3 regions of the Kitasatospora sp. NPDC056184 genome follow, and region 3 is predicted to be linked to each of the others. Evidence: riboswitches for the same ligand, from Rfam matches in the RefSeq annotation. Region 3 holds a riboswitch; each other region holds the start of a gene.
What was found. A riboswitch is a leader RNA that binds a small molecule or an ion and turns the genes downstream of it on or off. The one in region 3 is predicted to bind thiamine pyrophosphate.
Positions count from the first base shown of each region.

Region 1 (9,964 bases), on a different contig from region 3:
AGTCCACCGCCGGCACCGCCTCCTTCCTCGCCGCCTGGCGGCTCAACGGAGGCCAGCAGAACGACCTGGACCGCCTGGAGGCGCACCACATCAGCTGGCTCTCCCGGCTCCCGGCGGTCGCCCTGGAGGACGGCCACCTGCTGCTGCACTCCGACACCACCGCGTACCTGGAGTACGGCGAGTCCATCGCCGAGGTCAACGACGCCGTCCACGACCTGCTCGCGGACGAGGGCGTCGACGAGTGGTGGGACTGCTTCCGCCGGTTCACCAAGCGCTTCGCCTTCCGCGGCGACGCCGGCCCGATGGCCGTCCGCGAGCTGCTGGACACCTACGGCGGCGCGCGCGTCGTGCACGGGCACAGCCCGATCCCGTACCTCACCGGCGCGGTGCACGCCGACGACGGCATGCCGCCGCACGTCCCGGGCCCGTACGTCTACGCGGACGAACTGGCCGTCGCCATGGACGGCGGCGTGACGATGGAGGGCCGGCTGCTGGTCTCCCGCCTCCCGGTCTGACCCGCGGGGCCCGGCCCGCCCCGGGGCTGCTCCGGGGCTACTCGGGGGCCGTCACCGAGTCGGCCGCCGAGTCCGCCGCCGCCCGGACGAACGCCCTGTGCACCCCTCCCGTCATTCAGTCCGGCTCAATGATCGTTCACCGACCGCCCCTTGATGGGACCGGCCGCCCGGCGGATCGTGGAAGACGTCACCCGGCAGCCTCCCTCCCGACTGGAGCCACCATGACCGCCCTCCGCGTGAAGGCCTTCGACCACCTCGTGCTCAACGTCCGCGACGTCGAGCGCTCGCTGGAGTTCTACAGCGGGCAGCTGGGCCTGGAGCCGGTCCGGGTCGACGAGTGGCGGGCCGGGAAGGCCCCGTTCGTGTCGGTCCGGATCACCCCCGAGACGATCATCGACCTGACCGACCGCCCGCGCGGCGAGTCCAACGTCGACCACATCTGTCTCACCGTCGACCCGCTCGACTGGCAGGAGGTCATCGCCGCCGGCACCTTCACGGTCCTGGAGGGCCCCGTCCAGCGCTACGGCGCCCGCGGCAACGCCACCTCCGTCTACGTCCAGGACCCGGACGGCAACACCGTCGAACTCCGCTGGTACCCCGAGGACGCCGCCTGACCTCCGGCGCCCCCGGGCGCCGTACCGGGCGAGCCCGTCAGTACGGAAGCAGAACCGCGGTGTCGAGGGTGAAGCCGAACGGCTCCGGAATGTGGACGGCCTCCCCGAAATCGTCAAGGACGACTTCGGCCCGAAGGCGGCACCTTCACCGGCCCGTCGGCCCGGGGCGGGTGCGGGCCGGGGCGAGCAGCCGGCGCAGCGCCGTGGGGGTGTGTCCCACGTGCTCGCGGATGGTGCGGGTCAGGTGCGCCTGGTCGGCGAAGCCGAGCTGTGCCGCCAGGTCGGCGAGGCCGGGTTCGCCCTCGGCGATCCGGTCCATGGCCCGGGCGACGCGCACCCGGTTGCGGTAGCGGGTCAGCGGGACGCCCGTCTCCCTGGAGAACACCCGGCTCAGCCGGTAGGGCGACACCTCCAGCAGCGCGGCCAGTGCGCAGAGCCCCGCGGCCTCCGGGGCCTCTTCGATGATCGCCTCGCGCGCCGCCGCGGCCAGTGCCCGGTCGGCCGGCCGGGAGCGGACGGTCGGCCCGCCGGCCGCGGCCGCGACGAGGCGGAGCAGTTCCTCCGCCAGCGCGTAGTCGATGTCGCCGGTGCCCGCGGCGGCCACCAGACGGCGGTGGGCGAGATCGACGCGCGCGTCGACGTGCACCGTCGTCGCGGCGGGCGGGCGCCCGAGGAGGGAGGGCTCGAAGCTGACCGACGTGCAGACGTCGCCGCCGGCCGGGTGCGCGAAGCGCTCCTGTTCGCCGGGCGTGCCCACGTAGGCCGTGGTCCGGTCCAGATCGGCGTCGGCGCCGTCGGCCGACCGCCGGAACCTGCCGCGTCGCACCAGCACCAGCCGGTGGTCGTCGCGGGTCTCCGGCCGCGACCACCGGGCGTGGTCGGAGCGGCACCCCACCACGGTCACGGTGAACTCCGGCCGGGCGGCGAGGGTCGAGGCGGACAGCATGCCGCGAACGGTACCCGCCGGGTAGGACAGGACGGCCCGCAAGGATCTTCAAGACCTCCGGCGCCACCGCCCCGGATGCTGGGGCTCACGTGATGACACGAAGGGAACCGTCCATGGCCTCGATCCACAAGGAAATCGTCATCGATGCCCGCCCCGAAGCGGTGTGGTCGGTGCTCAGCGACTACGGCGCGGTGCACGAGCGGATGGCACCCGGGTTCGTCACCGGCACCCGGCTGAGCTCGGACACGCGCACCGTCACCTTCGCCGACGGCACGATCGTGCTCGAACGGCTCGTCGACCTCGACCACGAGGCGATGCGGGTCGCCTACACGGTCGTCGGCGGAAGCCTCCACCCGTCCCACCACCACGCGTCCATGCAGGCCCTTCCGGAGGCCGGCGGCCGGACGAGATTCGTGTGGCACATCGATGTCCTGCCCGACGCCCTGGCCGCACCGATCGCCGAGTTCGTCGAGCACGGTTCGACGGTGATCCGCCGCACGCTGGAGGCCGCTCCCTCGGCCCCCGCCCGGACCGGTGCCCGCCCCGACCGCGACCCGGCGAGCAGCCGCGACGTCGTCCGGGCCGCCTGGAAGGCGTTCGCCACCCACGACGCCGATGAGATCTCCGCGGTCTTCACCGAGGACGCCGAGTGGCTGGCACCTCCGGGGAACGCGACGGCCACCGCGCTGGACCGCCCCAGCCACATGGTCGGAAGGGCGGCGATCACGCGCTTCCTCGCCGAGGACTTCTCCCGCCTGTTCGCCGGTGACGTCGACGTCGCCTTCCACGGCTTCCACGCCGACGGCGAGCGCGTGGTCGTGGAGGAGACCATGACCGCGACGCTCGCCGACGGCCGCCACTACGCCAACGACTACTGCCTCGTCTTCGAACTCCGCGACGGGCTGATCCACCGCGTCCGCGAGTACCTGGACACCGCGCGCGGACACCGCATGGTCTTCGGCGGCGCCGAGGAGTAGCCGGGGACGGCACAGCGCCGCCCCGGGGCGACCGGGGCGGCGCTCGGGTGTCGCGGGTCAGTCGGCCAGGGGGAGGTAGACCTTGTTGCCCTGGGCGGCGAACTCGGCGGACTTCTCGGCCATGCCGGCCAGGGCATCCGCGTCGTAGCCGGAGCCGACCGCGGTGGAGCCGTCGCCGTGCTCGTCGCGGATCTTCTGGGAGATCTTCATCGAGCAGAACTTCGGACCGCACATCGAGCAGAAGTGGGCGGTCTTGGCGGGCTCGGCGGGGAGGGTCTCGTCGTGGAAGTCGCGGGCCGTCTCCGGGTCGAGGGCCAGGTTGAACTGGTCCTCCCAGCGGAACTCGAAGCGGGCGTCGGAGAGGGCGTCGTCCCAGGCCTGGGCGCCGGGGTGGCCCTTGGCGAGGTCGGCGGCGTGGGCGGCGATCTTGTAGGTGATGACGCCGGTCTTCACGTCGTCGCGGTTGGGCAGGCCCAGGTGCTCCTTGGGGGTGACGTAGCAGAGCATCGCGGTGCCCCACCAGGCGATCATCGCGGCGCCGATGCCCGAGGTGATGTGGTCGTAGCCGGGCGCGACGTCGGTGGTGAGCGGGCCCAGGGTGTAGAAGGGGGCCTCGTCGCAGATCTCCTTCTGGAGATCCATGTTCTCCTTGATCTTGTGCATCGGGACGTGGCCCGGCCCCTCGATCATCACCTGGACGTCCTTGGCCCGGGCGATCCGGCCCAGCTCGCCCAGGGTCTGCAGCTCGGCGAACTGCGCCTCGTCGTTGGCGTCGGCGATCGAGCCGGGGCGCAGGCCGTCACCGAGGGAGAAGGTGACGTCGTAGCGCGCCAGGATGTCGCAGAGCTCCTCGAAGTTGGTGTAGAGGAAGTTCTCCTGATGGTGCGCCAGACACCAGGCGGCCATGATCGAGCCGCCGCGCGAGACGATGCCGGTCTTGCGGCGGGCGGTCAGCGGCACGTAGCGCAGCAGCACGCCGGCGTGCACCGTCATGTAGTCGACGCCCTGCTCGCACTGCTCGACGATCGTGTCGCGGTAGACGTCCCAGCTGAGCTCCTCGGCCCTGCCGTCGACCTTCTCCAGCGCCTGGTAGAGCGGGACGGTGCCGATCGGCACGGGGGAGTTGCGCAGGATCCACTCGCGGGTGGTGTGGATGTTGCGGCCGGTGGAGAGGTCCATGACGGTGTCGGCGCCCCAGCGGGTGGCCCAGGTCATCTTCTCCACCTCCTCCTCGATCGAGGAGGTGACGGCCGAGTTGCCGATGTTGGCGTTGATCTTCACCAGGAAGTTGGTGCCGATGATCGCCGGCTCGACCTCGGGGTGGTTCACGTTGACCGGGATGACGGCGCGGCCGCGGGCGACCTCCTCGCGGACGAACTCGGGCGCCAGGCCCTCGCGCAGGGCCACGAACTCCATCTCGGGCGTGACGATCCCGCGCTTGGCGTACCCGAGCTGGGTGACCGCGGCACCGTCGCGGCCGCGCAGCGGGCGGCGCGGGCGGCCGGGGAAGACCGCGTCGAGGTTGCGCAGGTCGCCGCCGCGCGGCGAGGTGTGCCGGATGCCGTCGTCCTCGGGCCGCGCCTCGCGGCCGTCGTACTCCTCGACGTCGCCGCGCTGGCGGATCCAGGCGTCGCGCAGGGCGGGCAGGCCGCGCCGCACGTCGGGCTCGTAGGCGGGGTCGGTGTACGGCCCGGAGGTGTCGTAGAGCGGGACGGTCCTCCCGTTGGTGAGCACGACCTCGCGGTACGGCACGCGCAGGTCGGGGCGGGACCCCTCGCGGTGGGCCTTGCGCCAGGCCGGGGTGGGGTAGCCGGTGCCCGCGCTGGTGACGGCGGCTCCCGGGCCGGACCGGTCCTGGTCCTGGTCCTGGGCCTGGGCCTGGGCCTGGGCAGACTGCGGCTGTGCATCGAAGGTGGTCATCGGACCTCAAACTCCCTACGCCGGCATTACCCGGTCAGGTTCCTGCGGTCGACGCAGCCGCCGGTCCGTCCGTCGACGTCCCGTTCAGCGCCCTCTCAGCCCGGTGCTCCGAGCTCCCGCGTCCGCAGGCGGTGTTGCCCGCGCATGACGTCCAACACCGTAGCGAGCCGATCGCCGGAGGTCCAGAGCGGGTCGGGGAGGGGGAACGTCGAGGTCCGGACGGTGAACGGGGGGCGCGAGGCCGCCGCTGCGGGCAGACTGGCCCCGTAGCGGACGAGGCGAGGAGGCCGGCGTGGTCGGGAGCACGGGGCGGGTCACCGGGGCGGTTGGCGCGGGGCTGGTCGGCGAGGTGATGGTGCACGTGCCGGAGCGCCAGGGCACCGAGGCGTTCCTCGCCTACCTGGCGGTGCCCGGCGAGCGGCTGACGGTCGGGACGCCGGTGGTGGTGATCGAGTACCAGCCGCCGCGGACGGTGTACGTGGCGCCGATCGGCCCGTGACACTCCGATGACCCTCCGGTGACGACCTTGTGACGGTGGGTCATGTCACTTCCCTTTTCCCGGGACCGGCCCGGGCGGACAATCCGAATCGGCGCATCTGCTGCGCCGGAAGGGGGAGTTGAACCATGGGAATCATCATCGCCTCGGCGGCCGCCGGGGCAGTGATCATCGGGATCACGCTCTTCAAACTCATGTGGCGGGTGGCCGAGCCGAACGAGGCACTGATCATCTCCGGCTCCCGGCACCGCACCGAGGGGGTCGGCGACGGTCTGGGCTTCCGGATCGTCACCGGGCGCGGCACCCTCGTCACCCCCGGCCTGCAGGGGGTGCGGCGGCTCTCGCTGGACCTCAACGAGGCCGAGCTGAACGTCGAGTGCGTCACCACCCAGGGCATCCCGGTCCGGGTGAAGGGCGTGGTGATCTTCAAGGTCGGCGACGACGACGTCTCGATCGCCAACGCCGCCCGCCGCTTCCTGGACCAGCAGAAGCTGATCAGCCAGCGCGTCCACAACGTCTTCGCCGGCCACCTGCGCTCGATCGTCGGCGGGCTCACCGTCGAGGACATGATCCGCGACCGCGAGCGGCTCACCGGCGAGACCAGGGCCGCCTCCGGGCTGGAGATGGAGAAGCTCGGGCTGATCATCGACACCCTGCAGATCCAGGAGATCATCGACCCGACCGGCTACATCAAGAACCTCGCCATCCCGCACGCCGCCGCCGTCCAGCGGGACGCCCGGATCGCCCAGGCCGCGGCGGACCGGCTGGCCACCGAGGCCGAGCAGGAGGCCGCCGCCCGCAAGGCCGAGGCGACCCGCAACAGCGAGATCCAGCAGTCCTCGTACCAGGCCGAGATGGACACCGCCACCGCCCGCGCCCGGCAGGCCGGTCCGCTCGCGGACGCCGCCTCCCGGCAGGAGGTGGTGGTCCAGGAGACCCGGGTCGCCGAGCTGGAGGCGCAGCGCAAGGAGCAGCAGCTCCAGATCGACGTGCGCAAGCCCGCCGACGCCCGCGCGTACGACACCCGCACCTCCGCCGAGGCGGCCCGCGACGCGCGGATCTCGGCCGCGCAGGCGCAGGCCCGGGAGACCGAGCTGGCGGCGGCCGCCGAGGCCAGCCGGGTGCGCATCGCGGCCGAGGCGGACGCCGAGGCCACCCGGGTGCGCGGGCTGGCGCAGGCCGAGGCGACCACGGCGACCGGGCAGGCGGAGGCGTCGGCGGCCGAGGCGCGCGGTCTGGCCGACGCGGCGGCGGCGCGGGCGATCGGGCTGGCCCGGGCCGAGGGCATCAAGGCGCGCGCCAACGCCCTGGCCGAGAACCAGGACGCCGTGGTGGCGCAGGAGTTGGCGGAGCAGTGGCCGCAGATCGTCCGGGCCGCCGCGGAGTCCTTCGGCAACGTCGAGCACATGGTGCTGCTGAACGGGGCCGACGGGATGGGCGAGCTGTTCGCCAAGGCGCTCGCGATGGGCGGCACCGGGCTCGGGCTGGCCCGGCAGCTGCTGTCCACCGTCGGCCCGGACGGCGCCGGCCCGGGGGCGGGACCGGCGTCGGCGGCGCAGGCGGCCGTCCCGGTGCCGCTGGACGCCGCACCGGTGGACGCGGGGCCGGTGGACGCGGTGCCCGCGGGCTTCGCCGAGCAGGCCCCCGACCAGGACTGACGCGTTTGGGTAGCCCGGTCGCGGGGGGCGGGGGGGGGGGGGGGGGGGGGGGGGGGCCCGGGGGGGGGGGGGGGGGGGGGGGTGGCGCCCCCAGGCCCCCCCCGCCGGCGGGGGGGTTTGGGCGCCCGGGGGGGCCCCCCCCCCCGCCGGGCCCCCCCCCCCCCCGCGACCGGGTGCGCCGGACGATGAGGGCATGCATCCAGCAGCCACCGCGCGGATCGGCATCACCGCCGTCGGATCCCACCTCCCCGCCCGCCGACTGACCTCCCGGCAGCTCCAGGACGAGATCACCGCCGGCGGCCGGCTGCGCCTGCCGGAGCGGACCTTCGAGAAGGCCACCGGCATCGTCACCCGGCACTTCGCCGCCGACGGCGAGTACGCCTCCACCCTGGCCGTCGGGGCCGCCCGGCGCGCCCTGGACTCCCGCGGACTGCACCCGCTCGACCTCGACCTGCTGCTCTTCGCCTCCGCCACCCGGGACGTCGCCGAGCCCGCGACCGCCCACCTCGTCCAGGCCGAACTCGGCTCCCGCGCCCACGCGTTCGACGTCAGCAACGCCTGCAACAGCTTCCTCAACGGGATCGACCTGGCCCGTGCGATGATCCTGGCCGGCCGGGCCCGGCGGGCCCTGGTGGTCACCGGCGAGACGCCCAGCCGGGCGATGCGCCGCGACCCGCGCGGCGCGGAGGAGTTCCGCGACGGCTTCGCGGGCTACACCTTCGGCGACGCGGGCGCCGCCGTGGTCGTCGAGGCGGTGGAGCGCGGCGGCATCCTCGACGTGGACACCGAGACCGCCTCCGAGCACTGGGAGGTCGGCGGCATCCCGGGCGGCGGCTCGCGCCATCCGCGCGGCGACGAGTACAGCTACTTCCGGGGCGGCGGCACGGAGTTGCGTACGGTCTTCGAGAAGATCGGCGCGGACATCCTGACCCGGACGGCCGCCCGCACCGGCCTCGGCTGGGACGACTACGCCCGGGTGCTGGTGCACCAGGTGACCGTCCCCTACCTGGAGCGGTTCGTCGAGGCCACCGGCGTCCCGGAGGAGAAGCTGGTGGTCACCGTGCCCGAGCTCGGCAATGTCGCCAGTGCCACGATCGGCGTCCAACTCGACCGAATACGCTCGACGTTGGTTCCGGGTGACAAGGTGCTGATGGTGGGCCTCGGCGGCGGCGCCAGTCTGATGACCATGGTCTGGGAGGCGTCGTGACCGCGCTGTGGGTGATCGTCCCCGCCTACCAGGAGGAGGCCCGGATCACCGCCACCCTGGACGCCCTCGCCGCCCAGCGGGACCGGGACTTCACCCTGCTGGTCGCCGACAACGGCTCCACCGACGGCACCGTGGACGCCGTCCGCGCCTTCGCCGCCCGGGCGCCGTTCCCGGTCGAGGTGCTGGTCGAGCCGGAGAAGGGCGTGGGCTCCGCCGTCGACACCGCGTTCCGGCACGCGATCGCCCGGGGCGCCGCCCTGCTCGCCCGCACCGACGCCGACTGCCTGCCCGAACCCGGCTGGACGGCCGCCGCCAGGGCCGCGCTGCTCGCCGGCGGCGGCCTGGTCTGCGGCCGGGTCACCGCCCGCCGGGACGAGCACGGGCCGGCCGGGCGCGCCGTCTTCCTGGTCCTGGTCGCGCTCGGCGCCCTCTTCGGCCGGATCCGGCCCGCGCACCGGCGCCGGCACGGCTACCTCACCCCGTACCGGATGCACGCGGGCAACAACATGGCGATCACCGCCGAGCTGTACCGGGCGGTCGGCGGCATGCCGCGCCGCCCCTCGCCGACCGACCGGCTGTTCATCAACCGGGTCCGCCGGCACACCCGCGCGATCGTCCGCCGCCGCGACATGGTGGTGCAGAACTCCACCCGGCGGATCCGCGCCTACGGGGTGGTCGGCACCGCCCGCTGGTACCTGGACCGCGGCGCCGGCGCCCGCGCCGTCGACGTCCGCTGACCCCTCCCCCCGCCCGTCCCGCCCGTCCCGCCCCGCCGAAACCCGAGGACCCGCCGTGCTCGACCGGCTCGCCCACGCCCTGCGCTCCGTCCACCCCGACCGCCCGGCCGTGCTGCGGCACACCCGGCTCGGCACCACCCGGGTGGGGATCCGCCGCGGCGAACTCGCCGACCTCGCGGACAACCACACCGTCGCCCTGAGCGCCCGCGGCCTGCGCGACGGCGACACCCTCGGTGTCGCGGTCCGCCCCGGCCCGCGCGCCCTCGCCGTCCTGATGGCCGCGCACCGGCTCGGCCTGCGCACCGCCGTCCTCGACCCGACCGCGGGCCCCGACGTGCTGGCCGCCCGGCTCGCGCTGGCCCGGCCCGACCTGGTGCTCGCCGACGCCGCCGCCCAGGCGGTGGCCGGCTGGGCCGGACCGCTCGCCCGCCGCGCCGGCCTCGCGCTGCCCCCGCTCGACGCCCTCGGCCCGGTCGCCACCCTGGGGCGCCGGCTGCCCGGCTGCGCGCCCCGGCTGCGCACCAACCCCTTCGGCGCGTCGGTGCCGAGCATCCCCGGACGCGACACGCCCGAACGCGACGGCGACGCCGTGATCGTCTTCACCTCCGGCACCACCGCCCGCCCGCGCGCCGTCGTGCACTCCCGCGACGGGCTGGCCGCCGGACTGCGCACCGTCACCGAGCTGGTCGACCCGCGGCCCGGCACGGTGGTGCTGGGCGGCACCTTCTTCGTGCTGGTCCCCGCGCTCGCCGCCGGCGCCGCCGTCGCCCTGCCGGCCCGCGAGCCCGCCGCACTGGCCCGCCAGCTCGGCCGGCTCGCCCCCGCCCACAGCTACCTCACCCCGCCGCAGCTGCGCGCCGCACTCGCCGCCGGGGCCCGGTTCACCGGCCGGGT
Region 1 covers NZ_JBHJUI010000007.1:83,859-93,822, reverse strand. Annotated here, with positions in the region: gene ACFC0B_RS16300 (metallophosphoesterase) at 1-515, shown strand, start outside; gene ACFC0B_RS16295 (VOC family protein) at 737-1,129, shown strand; gene ACFC0B_RS16290 (helix-turn-helix domain-containing protein) at 1,275-2,075, opposite strand; gene ACFC0B_RS16285 (nuclear transport factor 2 family protein) at 2,189-3,052, shown strand; gene thiC (phosphomethylpyrimidine synthase ThiC) at 3,110-4,972, opposite strand; TPP riboswitch at 4,968-5,102, opposite strand; gene ACFC0B_RS16275 (hypothetical protein) at 5,265-5,471, shown strand; gene ACFC0B_RS16270 (SPFH domain-containing protein) at 5,597-7,126, shown strand; gene ACFC0B_RS16265 (3-oxoacyl-ACP synthase III family protein) at 7,320-8,333, shown strand; gene ACFC0B_RS16260 (glycosyltransferase) at 8,330-9,070, shown strand; gene ACFC0B_RS16255 (AMP-binding protein) at 9,126-9,964, shown strand, end outside.
Region 1: another riboswitch for thiamine pyrophosphate. It lies ahead of thiC (phosphomethylpyrimidine synthase ThiC); the one in region 3 lies ahead of thiO (glycine oxidase ThiO).

Region 2 (9,964 bases), on a different contig from region 3:
TGGCGGTGCGGGCCGGCTCGGTGGTCTTGAGCAGCAGTTCGAGGTCGCCGAGGACGGACACCGGGTCCTCGCCCTCCAGCACCGCGTACGCCCGCAGCGCGGCCCGCACCCGGCCCATCGCGGCGGCCGCGCCGGGGGCGGAGCCCGGTCCGGCGCCCGGCCCGTCGCCGGAGACCGAGCCGACGGTGAGGCCGACCGTGCCGTCCGGCAGCGGGATGGCGTCGTACCAGTCGCTGCCGCAGGAGCGGTCCAGGCCGGCCGGGACGAGCCGGGCGGCCAGCCGCAGGCCGGCGGGCTGGGGGAGGCGGTCGGGCAGCAGGCCGCGGCGCAGCGCCTCGGTGGTGCGCCGGACCTTCTCCGCGTCGAGCTGCTTGGCCAGCAGCGGGGCGGCCACCGCGCAGTACCGGCGGGCCAGCTCGCGCCGGCGCTCGGTCGGCTCGGCGGGCTCGTCGTAGAACCAGAGCACGGCGGCCAGCGGGCCGTCCTCCTCGGTGGCGAGCGGCAGGCCGTAGCAGCCGCCGAGGCCGAGGTGGCCGGCCAGCTCGCGCAGCCGGGCGCCGATCGCGGGGTCGCGGGCGAGGTCGTGCGACTGCAGCTCGGCGGGCCGGTCGTGCGCGCGCAGCAGCCGGGCGAGCAGGCTCTGGTCGGTCGGGACGGTCTCCAGCGAGCCGAGGCTGGCGCGGTCCAGGCCGAGGCCGACCGGCTGGCTGGGGCCGCCGCCGGGCAGCAGGGTGACCAGCAGGGCGCGACTGGCGCCGAGCAGCGCGGCGCCGGAGGCGAGCACGGCGTCCAGGGTGGCGGCCAGGCCGCGGACGCGGGCGAGCCGCTCGGTGTGCTCGTACAGGCTGGTGAAATCGGACAGGCGTCCGGCCAAACGGTCCTGCACTCCGGTGGCGGACGCGGCGGGGTTCACTCCCTCGGGTGCGCCGGGGGCGCCCGCGGCGCGGCCCGCGCCCTCGCCGCCGCCCGGCAGCTCTCCGGGCGCTCGGCCGTCCGGATCGCCGCCCGCCTGGCCGTTCGCCTGGCCGTCCGCCTGGCCCGCGGGTCGGCCCGCGGGCGCGGCCGGATCGCGGAAGCCCGGCGGGTCGAGCACGGAGAGCCCGCTGGTACCGCCGGGCTCGGCCGGCTCGGAGGACGTCGACGGTGGGTGGGACTCGGTCATGCCGCCACTCCTGACGCGGTGGTGCGTGTCACGCGGATCATGCGGAACCCCCAGGTACGGCCGTTGGAGCGAGCACGGCCAAAAGGGCGTGTTTCGCCTCGATTCGCTACTACTCGTCATTGATCGACAGCAATGCCACCACTTCTACACAGGCCATTCGGGGCATGTCCAGAGCCATGACAAGGCTGGTGGCCGGTTCCGCGTCGTCGCGGGTCCGGTCGGGGGGCGCGTTCCGTTCCGCGCGCGCCGGTCGGTTGCGCCGCGGTCCGGCGGGACGCGGCACCCCCGCCGGTCGGGCATGGAGCAGCCGGTGAACGGGCAGAACCGGGGGGACGGCTCCGGCGGCCGTCCGGATCGTATGCCCCTGGCGCCGGCCGGCCGGGTCGGCCGGAAGCGACTCACTCGTACGGTGGAACCAACCGCGGCCGGGCGGCGTCCATCCGGTCGCATACGGGATTCTCGTTCCAAGGGCTGTTCTATTCCGCAGTCCTTTCACATCGTGCTCCACCGCGTGCTCCGGGCCCGCGCCGTTGTCCGCACCGCCGTCCGTACCCGCCGTCCGCCCCGCCAGCCGTCCGGCCCCGGTCCTTCCCGACCCGGATCCCGGCCGCTTCCCTCCCTCCGGTTCGCGGGCCGGTCCGGCCTCCCCGGACGCGCGGCGGCGGCCGGTCCGGCGACCGCGGGGCGGAGCCACCGAGCGGTCACGGAAAGGAACGGGTGCCAATGCGCGACAACCCACTGCGCGACGACCCGAAGCGCCGGTCGGCCCGGGCGGACCGGCTGGCCGGGGCCCTGACGGCAGCCGCCGGGCACCGCTGGCCCGTCGTCCCCGGCGCCGTCCTGCTCGCCGGCGGACACTGCTCCTGCGGCGACCCGGACTGCCCCGTGCCGGGCGCCCATCCGCACGACCCGCCGCTGCTCGCGGCCACCACCGACGCCCGGATGGTGCGCTGGTGGTGGGAGCGGCGCTGCCCGGACGCCCCGGTGCTGCTCGCGACCGGCCGGACGGTCTGCGCGGTCAGCCTCCCGGCGGCGGCCGGCGCCCGCGCGCTCGCCTACCTGGCCGCGCTGCGGCTGCGGCTCGGCCCGGTGCTGGCGATGCCCGACCGGTACGCGATGCTGGTCGCCCCCTACTCGCTCGACGCGCTCGGCGAGATGCTCGTCCAACTCCCCTGGGTGCCGGGGTCGTTGCGCTACCACGGGGTGGGCGGCTTCCTGCCGCTGCCGCCCGGCGGCGGGGACGGCGACCGGGTGCGCTGGGTGCTGCCGCCGCGGCAGGACGCCGACGGCGGCGTCTGGCTGCCGCAGGTCGAGCCGCTGCTGGGCGAGTTGGTGGCGGCGGCGGTCCAGCTGGACAGCGGCCGCTCGGCGTACTGACGATCCGTCGTCGACGTACTGATCGGGCACGGCCGACCGGCCCCCGCGTGGGGCGTTCGGAAAACAAAAGATCCGGCCGCTGGCGACGGGGGATGCACCAGCGACCGGACTCTTTAGACAGTAACAAGGATCCGCGCCCGCGCCAATTTCCAAGACGCCCTCGTAGCCCGGAAATTGCGGGTTGCGGGCGCCAATGTGACGCGTATCACGTGGATCGGCCGGGCGTGGCCCCGGTGTTCCGTCCCGCCTTTAGTTCAGGGTGACCTGACGGTTCACCAGGTTCGCGCGGGCCCGCCGCTCGTCGGCGGTCAGCGGGGCCGGGTCGGCGAGCGTCGCGGCGAGCCGCTCGGCGAACTCCGCGGCCGGCTTCTCGCAGTCGGCCGCGGTCATCCCGAGCGGCAGGTCCCAGACCGGCACGGTCAGGCCGTGCGCCCGGAACGAGCCGACCAGGCGGGTGTCCGGGCCGATCGCGGACTGCTCGGCGGCGGTCAGCCGGGCCAGCGCGTCCAGCAGCTGCTCCTCCGGCACCGTCATCACCCAGCGCAGGTGGTTCTTGTCCGGGGTGCCGCACCAGTAGGCGGCGTCGACGCCGGTGAGCTTCTCGGTGGGGATCGCCGAGGCGTTGGCGCGCTCCAGCGAGGCGGCCACCTCGCCGGTCGCGGTCCCGGCGTCCTCCAGCCAGAACTCGAAGCCGGTGTGCACGGCCGGCTCGAAGGCGGCGGAGGCGTCCAGCAGGTCCTGCAGGCGGCGGCCGCCCGGCACGGTCCGGCGGGCCGGCACCGGGGTGCCCGGCTCGGTGGCGAGCGCCAGCTCCAGGGCGTCCGCGAGGTCGCGGCTCAGGTCGCCGGAGGACGACTGGGTCTGCAGGCCCAGCAGGATCGAGCCGTCCTGGCGGCGCAGCGCGGGCCAGGCCAGCGGCAGCACGGTGGCCAGGGTGACCGAGGGCACCTCGCCGGTGGCCGTCGCGGCCACCTCGGGGGCCAGCGTCAGCGGCACGGTGGCGGCGGGCACCAGCTCGCGCAGCGCCACCCAGTCGGCCTCGCCCTGCAGGCCCTCGAACGGGCGGTGCACCAGCTCCTGGACGGCGTGCGAGGCCTCCCGGCCGTGACAGGCCTTGTAGCGGCGGCCCGAGCCGCAGGGGCAGTTCTCGCGGGCCCCGACCACGGGGATCTCGCCCGTGGCGGCGGGGGTGGACTGGCTGCGCTGCGGCGCCTTCTTGGCGGCCTTCTTGCCCATGGTGCGGCTCTCCCGGGAACGGTGGTGTTGTGCTCCCGGCAGCCTACTGACGTTCCCCGGGCGGGTGGGCGTGCGCCGGGGCGCGGGCGGGCCCGCGGTGCCCGCCGCCCGGGCGCTGCGGGGGCCGTGCCCGCCGTTCGGCCGGCCCGGTGGCCGACCCGGTCGTGGTGCCGACCGTCGTGGTGCCGACCGGTCCTGGCGACCGGCCGTTCAGCCGCCGTGGTGGCCGCTGCCGTGGTGCCCGCCGCCGGTCCGCCGGGCGTGCCGCGCCCGGGCCGGCAGGGCCGCCCAGACGGTCACCTCGCCGGGGGCGTCGCGCACGCCCCAGTCGCTGGCCAGCTGGTCCACGATGCTCAGTCCGCGACCGCCGTGCGAGGTCAGCGAGGGGCTGGACGGCGCCGGCCGGGTCTGCGCCCCGCCGTCGGTGACCTCCAGGGTCAGCACGCCGTCCGCGTGCATCTGCCAGCGGACCAGGACGCCGCCCGGGTCCTCGCCGGCCTCGCCCGGCACGGCGGCCGGTGCGCCCGGCCCGCCGCTCCGTGACGGTCCGCCGACCAGCAGGGGTTCGACGGCTCCGGCGCGGGCGCCCCGGCCGAGTGCGGGCAGGGGCCCGAGCGGACGGGCGTAGCGACAAGCGTTGCTCAAAAGTTCGGAAAGGATCAGAACGGCATCATCAATGACCGGTTCCGGTATCTCGCGGTCTCCCAGATCTCGACGCAGTCGGCGCCGCGCGACCCCGACACTCGCTGGGCCGTGCGGCACCGCCATGGTCGATGAAGTCGGCACTTCACGCGCCACCATCAACGCCACCCCCGGACCTCCTTCAGCGTATGCCGAGGGATGGATGCCCCTTGGCAATACGTCGGAAACGACCGTGCGGCGATCCCGCGCGGACATTTGACGGCCGTCCACCGTCGGTGCGCGAGAGGTGATTCGATGCTCACCCTGTGTCGTGAAACTGTATGAATTGCGGCAGAAATCGTTGTCGAAAGGTTTGAGTCCCTACCAAGACGGTCAACGGCCGATGGTGATTGAACGGTTCACCACAGCGGTACCACGCATCACGGGACGACCACCCGCCCCGGGCCGGTACCGGTCGCCGGGGTCGGCCGCCGGGGTCAGCGGCCGAGCTGGGCCAGGACCTCCGCCGGACGGTTGGTGATGATCGCCGACACCCCGAGCTCCAGGCAGAGCTCGACGTCGGCCGGCTCGTCGACGGTCCACACGTGCACCTGGTGGCCGAGCTCGCGCAGCCTGGTCACCAGCCCCGGCCGGGCCCGCACCAGCTCGATGCCGGGACCGGCGATCCGCGCCCCGCCCGGCAGCGGCGCGCCCGGGCGCAGCCGCCCGCGCAGCACCAGGCCGCGCTCGAACAGGAAGACCCGCTGGTACTGCGGCGCGGTCGCCGCGACCCGGGCGAGCGCGAGGGAGGAGAAGCTCATGATCCGGGCGTTGACGCCGTGGTCCCGGCCGTCCGTACCGCCGCCGTCCGTGCCGCCGCTGGCGCCGCCGCCGATCCCGAACCGGTCCAGCATCCGCAGCAGCTCGGACTCCACCCGGCCGCGGAACCGCACCGGGTGCTTGGTCTCGATCGCGAGGTCCACCGGGCGCCCGCAGTCCACCACCAGCTCCAGCAGGCTCTCCAGCCGCAGCACCCCGCGCAGCTCCGGGTCCTCGCTCGGCCGGCCGGTCTTCCAGGCGCCGAAGTCGTGCGCCTCCAGCTCCGCCAGCGTCATCGCGGACACCGTGCCCCGGCCGTCCGAGACCCGGCCGATCCGCCGGTCGTGCACGCAGACCAGCTGCCCGTCGGCGGTCACCCGCACGTCGCACTCCAGGGCGTCCGCCCCCTCGGTGAGCGCCCGGCGGTAGGCGGCGAGGGTGTGCTCGGGCAGGGCGAACGAGGAACCGCGGTGGGCGATCACCTGGACGGGCGGAGCGGTGCGGGCCGTCGCGGGCGAGACATCAGGGCTGGTCACGCCCTACACGATAGGCCGCGTACATGACGCGGAGGCGACGACCGCCCCAACCTGCGGGGCCGTCTCGCCTCCGGGCCCGCGGCGCCGGGCCGGGGTCAGCGCGCCTCGGCGCCCCGGCCCCGGGTGAGCGGGGTGAGCGCCCAGGTGGCCAGGGCCGGCACCAGGAAGCCGAACAGCGAGGCCGAGGTCCACTCCTGCGGGGTGAAGTGCAGCGCCTCCTGCGCGGAGGTCCAGAGGTCCGTCCACCAGCCGGCCACCGCGGTCGGCGCGATCAGCTGGTAGGCGGCGAAGCCCAGCGCCCACGGCAGCAGCATCAGCCAGCGCGAGGGCGCGTCGGCGGAGAGGTCCCAGCCGCGCCGCCCGGCGCCGAGGAAGTAGTCGACCGCCAGCACCGCGAACATCGGCACGAAGACCGAGCCGATCAGCCCCAGGAAGGCGTAGTAGGAGTCGGTGAACTCGGTGATCTGCAGCGCGAGCACGGTGATCAGCACACCGATGCCGCCGGTCAGCACCCGGCGGTCGACCCTGGGCAGCAGGTTGTGGATCGACATCGCGGTCGAGTACACGTTCGCGAAGGACTGGTCGGTCTCGCGCAGCACCAGCACCAGAAGGAACAGCCAGCCGGCCCAGACGCCCAGGAAGGAGTCGAAGATCCGGGCGGGGTCGCCGTCCGCCTGCAGCAGCGCCATCAGCCCGAGCACGTAGCACCAGACCTGCGCCATCGTGTAGCCGGAGAAGCTGCCCCAGAACGCCGCGCGCGGGGTGCGCGAGTGCCGGGTGTAGTCGGCGGCGAGCGGGACGAAGGAGATGGACACCGCGATCATCGCGTCCGTCGCCCGCAGGAAGCCGTGCCAGTTGCCCGCGCCCGGGTCCGGGACGCCGTGCCGGCCGAGCTGGACGGTGAAGTAGACCATCGCGACCGCCACCGCGACCGCGACGAAGCGGCGCAGCACCGCGATCGCGCCGAGCGGCCAGATGGTCAGTGCGGTGGTCACCGCGCCGGCCAGCACCACGAAGACCCAGCGGTAGCCCTCGGTGCCGACCACCGTCTGCGCGCCGAGCGCGATCGTCAGCAGCTCGTAGACGCCCCAGCCGATGCACTGGACGATGTTGAGCACCGTCGGCACGTAGGACAGCCGGGTGCCGAACAGGCCGCGCAGGTTCGCCATGGCGGGCGCGCCGGTGCGCGCGCCGATCAGCGCGGCCACCCCGAGCATCGCGGTGCCGACCGCGGTGCCGGCCACGATCGCGGTCACGGCGGCGGCCAGCGACAGCTCGCTCCCCTTGGCGCCGAGCACGGTCGCCGCGGTGGTGAACCCGATCAGCGAGACGCCGAGGTTCATCCAGAGCGCGAAGTGGTCGCGGAAGCCCAGGGTGCGGGGCGGTTCGGTGTCCAGCACCAGCGGCGCCTCGGTCCGGGCCGCGGGCTCCAGGACGGCGGTGGCCGCGGGCGCGGTGCTCCCTTCGGGGGAACCGGGGGCGGTGCCCGCGGCGTCCTGCTGCGGGGGGACGTGCGCGGACGCGGGCGCGCCCGAGGACGAGGACGATGAAGCGGACGGCATGGCCGATTTCTCCCTACGCCGGCATTACCCGGACAGGTTCCGGCGGTCTGCGCCCCCTCGACGGCCGTCCACGGGGTCCGTGGCGTACGGTCGACCGGCGCACTCTCAGCCTGGTGGGTCCAAGCTCCCGCGTGTCAGTTCGGAGCGACAGGCTAGTCGCCGTCGGGGGGAACGCCAAGGCGGGCCGGGTCGGACGCGGCGCTGCGGCGGCTGTCGGGCCCGGCTAAGGATTCTTATGAGTTCTTCAGAAGGGTCCTTACGGCAATCGAATCGGGTGTGCGAAAAACTATGGTTGTTGGTCCTGTCAGCTATGGAGGTCGTCCGTGAGCACCGAGCGCGAGGTTGGGTCCACCGGGCCGCAGGGGGAGCAGCTCTCCGTCGGCCAGGGGGTGGTGGGTTCCGCTTCTGACGGTCCGGCGCAGCAGCCTGCGGCCGCCCCCGCCCCCGTAACGACGCCCGCAGCCGACCCGTCCGCCCGGCCGGCCCCGGCCGCCGAGGGGGGCTCCGGCGGGTTCACGCCCACGCTGGCGTTCAGCAAGGTCGGCGCGCCGGAGCCGGCCGCCGCCCCGGCGCCCGCCCCGGCCGTCGAGTCCGGGTACCTCGACGCTCCGCCGCCGGTCCTGCCGCCCGCGGCTCCCGCCGCGCCGCCGGCCGCCCCGTACGGCGGCAACCCGTACGCCACCCCGGCCCCGGGCACGCCGGTTCCCCCGGCACTGGCCGCGCACGACCCGTTCGCCGCCCCGGGCGCCCCGCAGGGCCCGGGTGCGACCGGCCAGCACCACCACCCGTTCGGCGCCGGCCAGCCGCTCGGCGGCTGGGGCGCCCACGACATCACCCCCGGCGCGCCCGGGGCCCCCGGCGGTCCCGGCGGCCCGCTCGGCTACCCGGGCGAGTACCCCGGCGCCCCCGGCCCCGGCGGCCCGCGCAAGAAGCGCGGCGGCCTGATCGCCCTGGTCGCGGCCGTCGCCCTGGTGGCCGGCGTGGCCGGCGGCGCGGTCGGCGTGGCCGTCGCGGACCGCGACGACCGCTCGGTGAGCGCCAGGGCCGACCGCAACTCCACCACGGTCCAGGCCAACAACACCCAGAAGAACGAGCCCGCCCCGGGCTCGGTCGCCGGCATCGCGCAGAAGGCGCTGCCCAGCGTCGTCACCATCAAGGCCCAGGGCAACGGCGAGTCGGGCACCGGCACCGGCTTCGTCTTCGACACCGAGGGCCACATCCTCACCAACAACCACGTGGTCGCGCCCGCCTCCACCAGCGGCGGCAAGCTGACCGTCAAGTTCGCCGACGGCTCCTCCTACGGCGCCTCGGTGCTGGGCCGCGCCGAGGGCTACGACGTCGCCGTCATCAAGCTCGACAGCCCGCCCAAGGACAAGCTGACGCCGCTTCCGCTGGCCGACTCCGACAAGGTCAACGTCGGCGACTCCACCATCGCCATCGGCGCCCCGTACGGCCTGGAGTCCACCGTCACCACCGGCATCATCAGCGCCAAGGACCGCCCGGTGGCCTCCGGCGACGAGACCGGCGCGCAGGCCTCCTACATGAACGCCCTGCAGACCGACGCCTCCATCAACCCCGGCAACTCCGGCGGCCCGCTGCTCGACTCCGGCGGCGGCGTGATCGGCATCAACTCGGCGATCCAGTCCAACGCCTCCAGCAACGGCCGGGCCGGCTCCATCGGCCTCGGCTTCGCGATCCCGATCAACCAGGCCAAGTGGGTCGCCGACACCCTGATCAAGACCGGCAAGCCGGTCTACGCCAAGCTCGACGTGCTGCGCAACGACGACTACAAGGGCGACGGCGCGCAGATCTCGACCCGCGAGATCCAGGGCCAGGCGCCCGTCACCCCCGGCGGCGCCGCCGACCAGGCCGGCCTCAAGCCCGGCGACGTCATCACCAAGCTCGGCGGCAGCCCGATCGAGAACGGCCCCGCCCTGGTCAGCAAGATCTGGACGCACAAGCCCGGCGAGACCGTCGACGTCGAGTACACCCGCAACGGCCAGACCGCCACCACCAAGGTCACCCTCGGCACCCGCGTCGGCGACTGACCCCCCGACCCGCCCCGGAAACCCTGTGCACCGAACCCCGCCGGACCCGTTAGGCTGACCTCCGCCTGGAGAGCTGCCCGAGCGGCCTAAGGGAACAGTCTTGAAAACTGTCGTGCGGTGACCCCGTACCGTGGGTTCGAATCCCACGCTCTCCGCCGGTAGGGGAAGAACCACCTGCTCAAGGCGGGTGCCGAGATCGTCTCGGCACCCGCCTTCGTGCGTTTCCGGGGGTGTTCGGGGGTGTTCGGGGGTGGTGGGGCGGGTGGGGCGGCGTCCGGTTTCACCTGAACGGGGGGTTTGGGGCGGATGCGTCGTCTTGTGGGGGGCCGGGGTCCGTCTTTCAGGGCGTAAGGGGCGAACTGCCCTGGGCCCGGCAAGGAGAGACGGATGGCCTGGTACCCCGGTGCGGAGAAGATGGAGCTCGAACCGGAGTCGGACGAGCAGCCGGCGATCACGCCGACGCAGGTGATCTTCCACAGTGTGGCGGCGCCGTGGACGCCGCGGCGGATGTACGAGTACTGGCGGGACTCCACCAACCTGGAGTCCCACTTCGGGGTCGGGTACGACGGCAGCGTGGGGCAGTTCATCGGCACCGAGACCCGC
Region 2 covers NZ_JBHJUI010000008.1:123,839-133,802, forward strand. Annotated here, with positions in the region: gene ACFC0B_RS18050 (PP2C family protein-serine/threonine phosphatase) at 1-1,162, opposite strand, end outside; gene ACFC0B_RS18055 (bifunctional DNA primase/polymerase) at 1,886-2,539, shown strand; gene ACFC0B_RS18060 (DUF5926 family protein) at 2,789-3,775, opposite strand; gene ACFC0B_RS18065 (ATP-binding protein) at 3,986-4,420, opposite strand; gene ACFC0B_RS18070 (glycerophosphodiester phosphodiesterase) at 4,894-5,751, opposite strand; gene ACFC0B_RS18075 (purine-cytosine permease family protein) at 5,847-7,313, opposite strand; TPP riboswitch at 7,307-7,454, opposite strand; gene ACFC0B_RS18080 (S1C family serine protease) at 7,637-9,361, shown strand; tRNA gene ACFC0B_RS18085 (tRNA-Ser) at 9,429-9,516, shown strand; gene ACFC0B_RS18090 (peptidoglycan-binding protein) at 9,749-9,964, shown strand, end outside.
Region 2: another riboswitch for thiamine pyrophosphate. It lies ahead of ACFC0B_RS18075 (purine-cytosine permease family protein); the one in region 3 lies ahead of thiO (glycine oxidase ThiO).

Region 3 (9,964 bases):
CGACGTCCGAGGCGGTCCCGGCGCCGGCGTCCAGGATCACCGGGACCCCCGCGCCCTCCACGATCAGCTGGAAGTTGTGCGGATTGCGGATGCCGAGGCCGGAGCCGATCGGCGAGCCCAGCGGCATGATCGCCGCGCAGCCGACGTCCTCCAGCTTGCGGGCCAGCACCGGGTCGTCGTTGGTGTACGGCAGCACGGTGAAACCGTCGTCGACCAGGGTCTCGGCGGCGTCCAGCAGCTCGATCGGGTCCGGCAGGAGGGTCCGCTCGTCGGCGATCACCTCCAGCTTCACCCAGTCCGTGCCGAGCGCCTCGCGGGCCAGCCGGGCGGTCAGCACGGCCTCGCCGGCGGTGAAGCAGCCGGCCGTGTTGGGCAGCACCCGGATGCCGTTGCGGGTCAGCACGTCGAGCACCGAGCCCTGGGTGGTGGCGTTCACCCGGCGCATCGCCACGGTGGTCAGCTCGGTGCCGGACACCTGGAGGGCCTGCTCCAGGACCTCCAGGCTGGGGGCGCCGCCGGTGCCCATGATCAGCCGGGAGGAGAAGGACGTCCCGGCGATGGTGAGAAGGTCGTCGGCCATCGGTCAGCCTCCCTGGACGGCGGTGAGGATCTCGATCCGGTCGCCCGCCGACAGCGGCGTGCGCGGCCACTCGGCGCGCGGCACCACGGCCTCGTTCAGGGCGGCGGCGACGCCGGAGTGCGCCTGGCTGAGGGTGGCGACCACCTCGGCGAGAGTGGTCGCGGCGGGCACCGCGCGGGGCTCGCCGTTGACGCTCAGGGGGATGTCGCTGGTGCGGGGGCTCATGCCGGGACCTTCGTGAATCGGGTGGGGGAGAACGGGCGGGCGAGCTCCGGCAGGGTGCCGGTGGCCAGGTACTCGGCCACCAGGTCGCCGGTGACGGGCGTCAGCAGGACGCCGTTGCGGTAGTGGCCGGTGGCGGCGACCAGGCCGGGCAGCGCGGTCGGGCCGAGCAGCGGCGCGTTGTCCGGGGAGCCGGGGCGCAGCCCGGCGCAGGTCTCCACCAGCGGCAGCTCGGTGATGCCGGGGACCAGCTCGTGCGCGTCGCGCAGCAGCTCGTACACCCCGCCGGCGGTGACCGTGGTGTCGTAGCCCTGCTCCTCGGTGGTCGCGCCGACCACCAGCTCGCCGTTCTCGCGCGGCACCAGGTAGAGGTGGCCGCCGCGGACGACGGCGCGCACGTTGCGGGAGAGGAACGGCCGGTACGCCTCGGGCACGCTCAGCCGCAGCACCTGGCCCTTGACCGGGCGGATCGCCGGCAGCACGCCCGGGGGCAGGCCGGGCAGCAGGTGGCTGCGCGAGCCGGCCGCGAGCACCACCCGGTCGGCGGTGACGCGCTCGCCGCCGGCCAGCCGGACGCCGGTCGCCCGGTCGTGCTCGACCAGCAGCTCGGCGGCCTCGGCGCGGTGCAGCACCGCGCCCGCCCGCTCGCACGCCCGCACCAGGGCCGCGGCCAGCCGGCGGCCGTCCACCTGGTGGTCGTCGGTGACGTGCAGGCCGCCGCGCACGCCCGGGGCGAGCATCGGCTCCAGCCGGCGGGCCTCGCGGCCGGTGAGCCACTGCGAGTCGAGGCCGAGCCGCTGGTGGAAGGCGTGCAGCTCGCGCAGTTCCGCGCGGTCGTCGGAGTCGAGGGCGACGGCGATCGTGCCGCACTGCCGGTAGCCGGTGTCGTGGCCGCCGCTCGCCTCGGTGAGCTCGGCCGCGAAGGCCGCGTAGCGCTCGTTGGAGGCCATCCCGAGGCGGAGCAGCGGCTCCTCGCCGTACTGGAGTTCGGTGACCGGGGCGAGCATGCCCGCCGCCACCTGGGCGGCGCCGCCGCCGTGCCGCGGGTCGACGACGACGACGCGCAGCCCGCGCTGGGCCGCCCGCCAGGCGACGGCGAGTCCGATGATCCCACCGCCGACGACCAGGACATCGGCGTGGGCGCCCGGTGCCGAGCGTGTCAAAGCTGCTCTCCCTTCGCCGGTATGACCCGGATCAGGTTCGGACGGTCGCAGGCCGTGCCAGCCCGCCTCTCAGCCCGGTCCGCCGGGCTCCCGTGATGGTGCCCCCACCTTAACTCCGGGGGGTGCGCCCCCTGAAGGTGCCTGCTACGGGGCGGGACGGGGCGGCCTGGGTCCGGAGGCCCGGGACCGGGCTCAGTACAGTGACGGACGTGGCTGAGCTGAACGGAACGGGACAGACGGATCGGGTGGTCGTGGTCGGCGCCGGGCTGGCCGGGGCGCAGTGCGCCGCGGTGCTGCGGCGCGACGGCTGGCAGGGGCGGATCACACTGGTCGGCGAGGAGCCGCACGCGCCGTACGACCGGCCGCCGCTCTCCAAGGACGTCCTGCTCGGCAAGGCCGACAGCACCGCCCTCGACCTCGACTTCGCCGGGCTCGGCGTCGAGCTGCTCACCGGTCGCCGCGCCACCGGTCTCACCCCCGGCGGCCCCGGCGGCGCGGGCACGCTGCACACCGACGCCGGCGACGAGCCGTACGGCGCGCTGGTGATCGCCACCGGCGCCGAGCCGCGCGCCCTGCCCGGCGCGGACCGCGCCCACCTGCTGCACACCCTGGACGACGCGCTGGCGCTGCGCGCCCTGCTCCGCCCCGGCCTGCGCCTGGTGCTGGTCGGCGCGGGCTGGATCGGCGCCGAGGTGGCGACCGCCGCCCGGGCGGCCGGCTGCGAGGTGACCGTCGTCGAGGCGGGCCCGGCGCCCGTCCCCGGCGCGCTGCCCGCCGAGGTCGGCCGGGCGATGGCCGCCTGGTACGCCGAAGCCGGCGTGGACCTGCGCTGCGGCACCGGCGTCGCCGCCGTCGAGCCCGGCGCGGTGCTGCTCGCCGACGGCTCCCGCCTGCCCGCCGACGAGGTGGTGGTCGGCATCGGCGCCCGCCCGGCCACCGGCTGGCTGGCCGGCACCGGGGTCGCCCTGGACGCGGCCGGCGCCGTGCTGGTCGACGAGCGGCTGCGCACCACCGTCCCGGGCGTGCTGGCGGCCGGCGACTGCGTCAGCTACCCCTCGGCGCGCTCCGGCACCCGGCTGACCGTCCAGCACTGGGACCACGCGCTGCGGTCCGGGGAGGCGGTGGCCGGCACCCTGCTCGGCGCGGACGCGCCGCCGTACGACCCGGTGCAGTACTTCTGGTCCGAGCAGTTCGGGCGGATGGCGCAGTACGCCGGGCGGCACGGAGCGGACGACGAGCTGCTGTGGCGCGGCTCTCCGGACGACGCCGACTGGTCGGTGCTCTGGCTGCGCGACGGCACCCTGCACGCGCTGCTCGCGGTCGACCGGCCGCGCGACCTGACCCAGGGACGGCGGCTGATCGAGCGCGGCGCCGTCCTCGACCCGGCCCGCGCCGCGGACCCGGCGGTGCCGCTGAAGTCGGCCCTGGCCGCCGGGTAGCGCCCCCGGGCGGCGCCGGGCGGCCGACCCGATTGGTGCGCGGCGGGCCGCCGAGGTGGCAGTCTGGTGCGTGTGAGTGAGATCGAAGCCAAGATTGAATCCCTGGTCCCCGCGTGGCTCTACCTGCCCGACATCTCCGAGAGGTGGGGTCTGGTGGTCACCGAGGTCCGCAACATGGTCAAGAAGGGTGACCTGATCGCCGTCCGCCGCGGCCCCAACAAGTCGCTGCAGGTCCCGGCGGCGTTCATCGACGAGACCGGCCCGGTGAAGCACCTGATCGGCACGCTGACGGTGCTGCGCGACAGCGGGTTCAGCGACGACGAGATCCTGGTGTGGATGTTCACCGAGGACCCGTCGCTGCCCGGTACCCCGATGCAGGCGCTCTGCGAGAACCGGGCCACCGAGGTCAAGCGGCGCGCCCAGGCGATGGCGTGGTGACGGACCCGGCCGCGACCGACCGCCGGGCCCGGCTCGCCGACGCCCGGCTGTACCTGTGCACCGACGCCCGGCGCGAGCGCGGCGACCTCGCCGAGTTCCTGGACGCCGCGCTGGCCGGCGGCGTGGACATCGTCCAGCTCCGGGACAAGGGCCTGGAGGCCAAGCAGGAGCTGGCGGCGCTGGAGGTCTTCGCCGACGCCTGCCGCCGGCACGGCAAGCTGCTCGCCGTCAACGACCGCGCCGACGTCGCCCACGCGGCGGGTCCGGACGTGCTGCACCTCGGGCAGGACGACCTGCCGGTGCCCGCCGCCCGGGCGATCATCGGCGAGGACGTGCTGATCGGGCGGTCCTGCCACGCCGAGTCCGAGGTGGACGCGGCCGCCGCCGAGCCCGGCGTCGACTACTTCTGCACCGGCCCGGTCTGGCCGACCCCGACCAAGCCGGGCCGCCCCGCGCCGGGCCTGGGCCTGGTCGAGTACGCGGCGAAGCTGGGGACCGCGCGGCCGTGGTTCGCCATCGGCGGAATCGACCTCGGCAACCTGGACGAGGTGCTGGCCGCCGGCGCCCGCCGGGTCGTGGTGGTCCGGGCCGTCACCGCCGCGGAGGACCCGGGGGCCGCGGCCGCCGAGTTCGCCCGGCGGCTGCGCGCGCTCTGACCGGACTCGACCGACCGGGGCCGCCGCCGTCCGTCCCTCCCGTGCCGTCGTGCGCGGGTCAGTACTTGCGGACGGTGGCGGCCTCGGCCAGCGCCAGCAGCGTCACGCGGGCCCGCGGGTCCGCCAGCGGCGCCTCCTCCAGCGCGGCCAGCGCCTGGCGCAGCAGCTCCTCGATCCGCTGCTCCACCCGCTCCGGCGCGCCGCTGCGGGCCACCAGCTCGCGCAGCCCGGCGACCTCCCCGGCGGTCAGGTCCGGCGCGCCCAGCCGCTCGTCCAGCCGCCGCGCCTCGGCGGCCGGCAGGCCCCGCATGGCGTGCGCGACCAGCAGCGTCCGCTTGCCCTCGCGCAGGTCGTCGCCGGCCGGCTTGCCGGTGACCGCCGGGTCGCCGAACACGCCCAGCAGGTCGTCCCGCAGCTGGAACGCCTCGCCCAGCGGCAGGCCGAACGCCCCGTACGCCTCCACCAGCCGGGGCGGGGCGCCCGCCAGCAGCGCGCCGACCTGGAGCGGCCGCTCGATCGTGTACTTGGCCGACTTGTAGTGCAGGACGGTCTGCGCGCGCTCCAGCGCGCCCTCGTCGGTGGAGTCCCCGGCGACCGGCTCCAGCACGTCCAGGTACTGGCCGACCATGACCTCGGTGCGCATCAGGTCGAACATCGGCTTGGCGGCCAGCACCGCCGCCGGGTCCAGGCCGGAGTTCAGGAACAGCTCGTCGCACCAGATCAGCAGCAGGTCGCCGAGCAGCACCGCCGCCGAGGCGCCGTACTGCTCGCGGTCGCCGCGCCAGCCGCGCTCGCGGTGCATCGCCTCGAAGCGGCGGTGCACGGAGGGCAGGCCGCGCCGGGTGTCGCTGCGGTCCATCAGGTCGTCGTGGACGAGCGCGCTGGCCTGCAGCAGTTCCAGGGCCGCCGCCGCCCGGGTGATCCCCTCGCCGGCCGCCGGGCCGCCGGCGCCGCGCCAGCCCCAGTAGCAGAACGCCGGGCGGAGCCGCTTGCCGCCGTCCAGGAGGAAGTCGCGCAGCGCCTCGGTGACCGGCTCCAGCTGCGCGGAGACCTTGCCGAGCAGGGCCGACTGGCCGTCCATGAAGCCGACGAGGGCGGCGTTGACGCGCTCGCGCACGTCCTCCACGTCAATCGGGTTGGCCGGCCGGTGGCTGGACGAGGTCACGATGGGACTCCGGAGGTAGCTGGGGTGCGCAGCAAGCGTATCCGGGGCGGAGGGGAACAGCCGTACGCACGAGCCCCGGCCGGGCGCGCCGACCGCTGTTCGCGCGGACGCCGCGCCCGCCCCCGGCGCCGTCCACCCGGAGTCCACCGGTCGTCCACCCGGCGTCTCACAGGCTGGGACCGAGTTGTCCGCGCCCTTCCGCCGACGGCTAACCTGCCAGCATGGCACTCGGTATCGCTTCGACCAGACCGGACCGCGCACAGACGGTCCGCGACCTCCTGGCAGCCGGAAAGCGGTCCTTCTCCTTCGAGTTCATGCCGCCGCGCAGCGAGGCCGGCGAGCAGAAGCTCTGGGACGCCATCCGGCGGCTCGAACCGCTCGACCCCAACTTCGTCTGCATGACGTACGGCGCCGGAGGCTCCTCGCGCGAGCGCACGGTGAACATGGTCGGCCGGATCGCCACCGAGACCACGCTCACCCCGGTGGCCCACCTGACCGCCGTCGACCACTCGATCGCCGAGCTGCGCAACATCATCGGCCAGTACGCCGACCAGGGCGTGCGCAACGTCCTCGCGGTGCGCGGCGACCCGCCCGGCGACCCGCTGGGCGAGTGGGTCAGCCACCCGCAGGGCGTCACCTACGCGTACGAGCTGGTCGAGCTGATCAAGGGCATCGGCGACTTCTGCGTCGGCGTGGCGGCCTCGCCCAACATGCACCCGCGCTCGACCGACTGGGACGACGACATCCGGCACTTCGTGGCGAAGATCCGCTCGGGTGCCGACTACGCCATCACCCAGATGTTCTTCGAGGTCGACGACTACCTGCGGCTGCGCGACCGGGTGGTGGCCGCCGGCTGCGAGACGCCGATCATCCCGGAGATCATGCCGGTCACCAACGCCAAGCAGCTGGAGCGCTTCCCGCAGCTGAGCGGCTCGGCCTTCCCGCCGGACCTGGAGGCCAGGCTGCGCGCGGTGATCGACGACCCGGCGGCGCTGCGCGCGATCGGCATGGAACACGCCACCGCGATGTCCGAGCGGCTGCTGGCGGAGGGCGCCCCCGGGCTGCACTTCATCACGCTGAACCACTCGACGGCGACCCTGGAGATCTACCAGAACCTCGGCCTGCACCGGCGCTGAGCTGCGGCGCATCGCGTTCCCGCGGCCGGCGGGAACGCGATGCGGTACCCGGGCCGTTGAACCGGTACAGTCGCCGCACACGCGCGGCGGGCGCGGGCACGCGACTGGGAGGTAGCGGGCGGGATGGGCATCGGATACCTGCTGCTGTACGCCGCGTTGGCGGTGGTGGCGCTCTGGCTGGTCGCCGAGCTGCTGTTCCAGAACCGGGCCCCGCTGCACTGGCGCGGCCTCGCGCTGGCCGGCTTCCTCGCGGTGGCCGCCGGGATGGCGATCGGCTCCGTGCCGGTGATCGGCGCCGGCGCCGCGATGTTCGCCGTCGGCCAGACCTTCGTGACGCTCTCGGTCAAGCGCGGCTACGCGGCCGGGTGGTCGCTGCGCGCGGCGGACGGGAGCCTGCCCGGGCCGCTCGCCAAGGTGCCGCTGCTCGGTGCGCTCACCGGCGGTGGCGCGGTGGCCGCCGCGGCGGTCGCGGTGGAGCAGGTCGGCGAGGTCGGCGCGGTCGAGGAGGCCCCGGCCGCGGCGCCGGCGGCGGAGGAGGCGGCCGTCGAACGGACCGCCGCGTTCGAGATGCAGGAGCTGGCCGCCGACGGCGTGTACGCGCCGGCGTACTACGAGCAGCAGCAGACCGAGCTGCTCCAGGCGGTCCCGCAGCAGGACGCCTACACCGAGGCCTACCAGGCCGGCTACGACCCGGCGCAGCAACAGCAACAGCAACAGCAGCAGCAGTACGGCTACGACCAGCAGCAGTGGCAGCCCGCCCAGCAGCAGCCGGTCTTCGGCTACGACCAGGGCTACGGCGGCTACCCGCAGCAGGAGCAGTACGGCGGCTACCCGCAGCAGCCCGACCCGTACGGCGGCTACCAGCAGCAACAGCAACAGCAGCAACAGCAGCAGTACGGCTACGACCAGCAGCAGTGGCAGCCCGCCCAGCCGGAGGAGCAGCCCATCACCGGCATCCCCCAGCAGCCGCAGCAGCCCCAGTACGACCAGTACGGCTACCAGCAGCAGCACCCCACCTGGCAGCAGCAGTCCTGACCCGGGCGCGGAACAGGAAGTCGGCCCGTCCGACTTCCCACTCCGCGCACGTTCCCCACGGCCCCACCGCCTGCCGGCATCCGCGCACGTAGCAGCCCGGCCCCGCGCGCACGAGAAGTCGGCGGGGCCGACTTTCCACTCCGGGCGTGGCTCGCGGCGCTGTGTCCGCAGGTGTATCTATGCGCGTAGATTCCGGGTGGTGCGCACAGGAAGTCGACGGGGTCGACCTTCTGTTCCGCGCGCAGCCTCCTTGCGGCCTCATGTCGGGCGTCCGTGCGGACGTTTCTGTGTGCCGGTATCGGCCCGCGCGCGCGAGAAGTCGGCGGGGCCGACTTTCCACTCCGGGCGTGGCTTGCGGTGCCGTGTCCGCGAGGGAGTCTATGCGCGTAGATTTCGGGTGGTGGGCGCAGGAAGTCGATGGGGCCGACTTCCTGCGCCGGCGGGGGTGGGTCAGGCGGGGCCGATGAGGTTGGCGACGATGCAGGCGGACATGCCGACGCGGGCGAGGCCGCCGCCGGGGTGGGCGGCGCCGCCGGTGAGGTAGAGGCCGGGGTGGTCCTCGTTGGGGGCCTGGAGGAGGTCGCCGTCGAGGCCGGCCAGGGCCGGGGGCGGGACGGAGCCGAAGAAGGAGCCGGTCTCGCGCTCGGTGTGCTCGGGGGTGCGGACCACCCGCCAGAGCATCCGCTCGCGCAGGTTCAGGCCGGCCGCCTCGACGTGGTCGAGCATCCGGTCGGCGAAGGCGTCCGCGACGCCGGGCTCGCCCCAGTCGAGGTCCAGGGACGGGGTGGTCGCGGTCAGCACCACGGCCTCGTGCCCCTCCGGGTGCAGCGAGGGGTCGTCCGGCCGCAGCACTTGCACGGTCGGCCGGTCGGTCGGCCACACGCCCGGGTCGAAGACGCCGGCCAGCTCGGCGGCCGGGTCGCCGGCGTGCACCACCGTGCGGTGCGCCGTGCCCTCGGGCCGGGCGCCGCGCAGTGCGAGCAGCACGCTCACCCGCCCCGGCACGCCGTGCAGCCGCTCGGCGGCGGCGGGCCAGTCGTCCGAGCTCTCGGCCGGGCCCATCCACTGGGTGTGCAGCACCCGCGCGTCGATCGACGAGACGACCAGGTCGGCGTCGATCCGGTCGCCCTTGGTCTGCACGCCGCACACCCGGCCGTCGCGCAGCACCACCTTGGCGACCGGCGTCCCGAAGCGGAACTCCACCTTGCGCTGCTCGCAGCGGCGGTACACCGCGTCGGCCAGCGCGCGCAGGCCGCCCTTGACGTACCAGACGCCGAAGGACTGCTCCATGTACGGCAGCACGGTGGCCCCGGCGGGGGCGGTGCGCGGGTCGAGGCCGAACCGCAGCGCGTGCTCGTGCAGCAGGGCGGTCAGCCCCGGGTGCCCGCCGAGCTGTTCGGCGGCGACGTCGGCGAGAGTCCACTGGCGCGGGCCGCGCCGCCGGCCGAACAGGCCGCGCCGGGGCACGGCGGGCTGGGGGTACGGGTCGGTGTGCAGCGGCCTCCGGTCGGCCGGCAGCGGCTCCTCCAGCAGCGGGCGGCGGGTGGCCTCCCAGACCGTGCGGCCGTGGTTGAGTACCTCGGCCCACCGCTCGCCCGCGCCCGGGCCGAAGGCCTGGTCGAGGGCCTGGACCACGCCGCCCCGGGAGGCGTTGGGGAGCGAGACGGCCGTCCCGTCGGGGAACAGGTGCCGGCTCTCCGGGTCGACCGGGCCCAGCTCGACCAGCTGCTCCAGCGGCTCGCGCCCGGTCTTCAGCGCGAGGTCGCGGTAGACGGCGGGCAGGGTGAGCAGTCCGGGACCGGTGTCGAAGGCGAAACCGTCGCGCTCGTAGCGGCCGACCATGCCGCCGTAGGTGTCGCGCGCCTCGCAGACCGTCACCTTGTGCCCGATGGTGGCCAGCCGGGAGGCCGCCGCGAGCCCGCTCATACCTGCGCCGATGATGACGATCCGTGCCATGCTCCCGATCCTAGGTCCGCGGGACGGATCCCCCGGCCACGGGCCGCCCGCCCGCCGTCCCGGCGGCCCGGGCCGCCCGGCGTTCGCGCCGCCGGGCGCGGAAGGCGCGGATCCGGTTGATCGCGAACCACACCAGCAGGACGCCGATCAGCAGCAGGACGGTGGCGATCGAGG
Region 3 covers NZ_JBHJUI010000003.1:311,295-321,258, reverse strand. Annotated here, with positions in the region: gene ACFC0B_RS09145 (thiazole synthase) at 1-580, opposite strand, end outside; gene thiS (sulfur carrier protein ThiS) at 584-805, opposite strand; gene thiO (glycine oxidase ThiO) at 802-1,965, opposite strand; TPP riboswitch at 1,957-2,069, opposite strand; gene ACFC0B_RS09130 (NAD(P)/FAD-dependent oxidoreductase) at 2,175-3,404, shown strand; gene ACFC0B_RS09125 (Rv2175c family DNA-binding protein) at 3,477-3,842, shown strand; gene thiE (thiamine phosphate synthase) at 3,839-4,498, shown strand; gene ACFC0B_RS09115 (polyprenyl synthetase family protein) at 4,557-5,663, opposite strand; gene metF (methylenetetrahydrofolate reductase [NAD(P)H]) at 5,885-6,799, shown strand; gene ACFC0B_RS09105 (hypothetical protein) at 6,923-7,834, shown strand; gene ACFC0B_RS09100 (phytoene desaturase family protein) at 8,285-9,790, opposite strand; gene ACFC0B_RS09095 (DUF4126 domain-containing protein) at 9,801-9,964, opposite strand, start outside.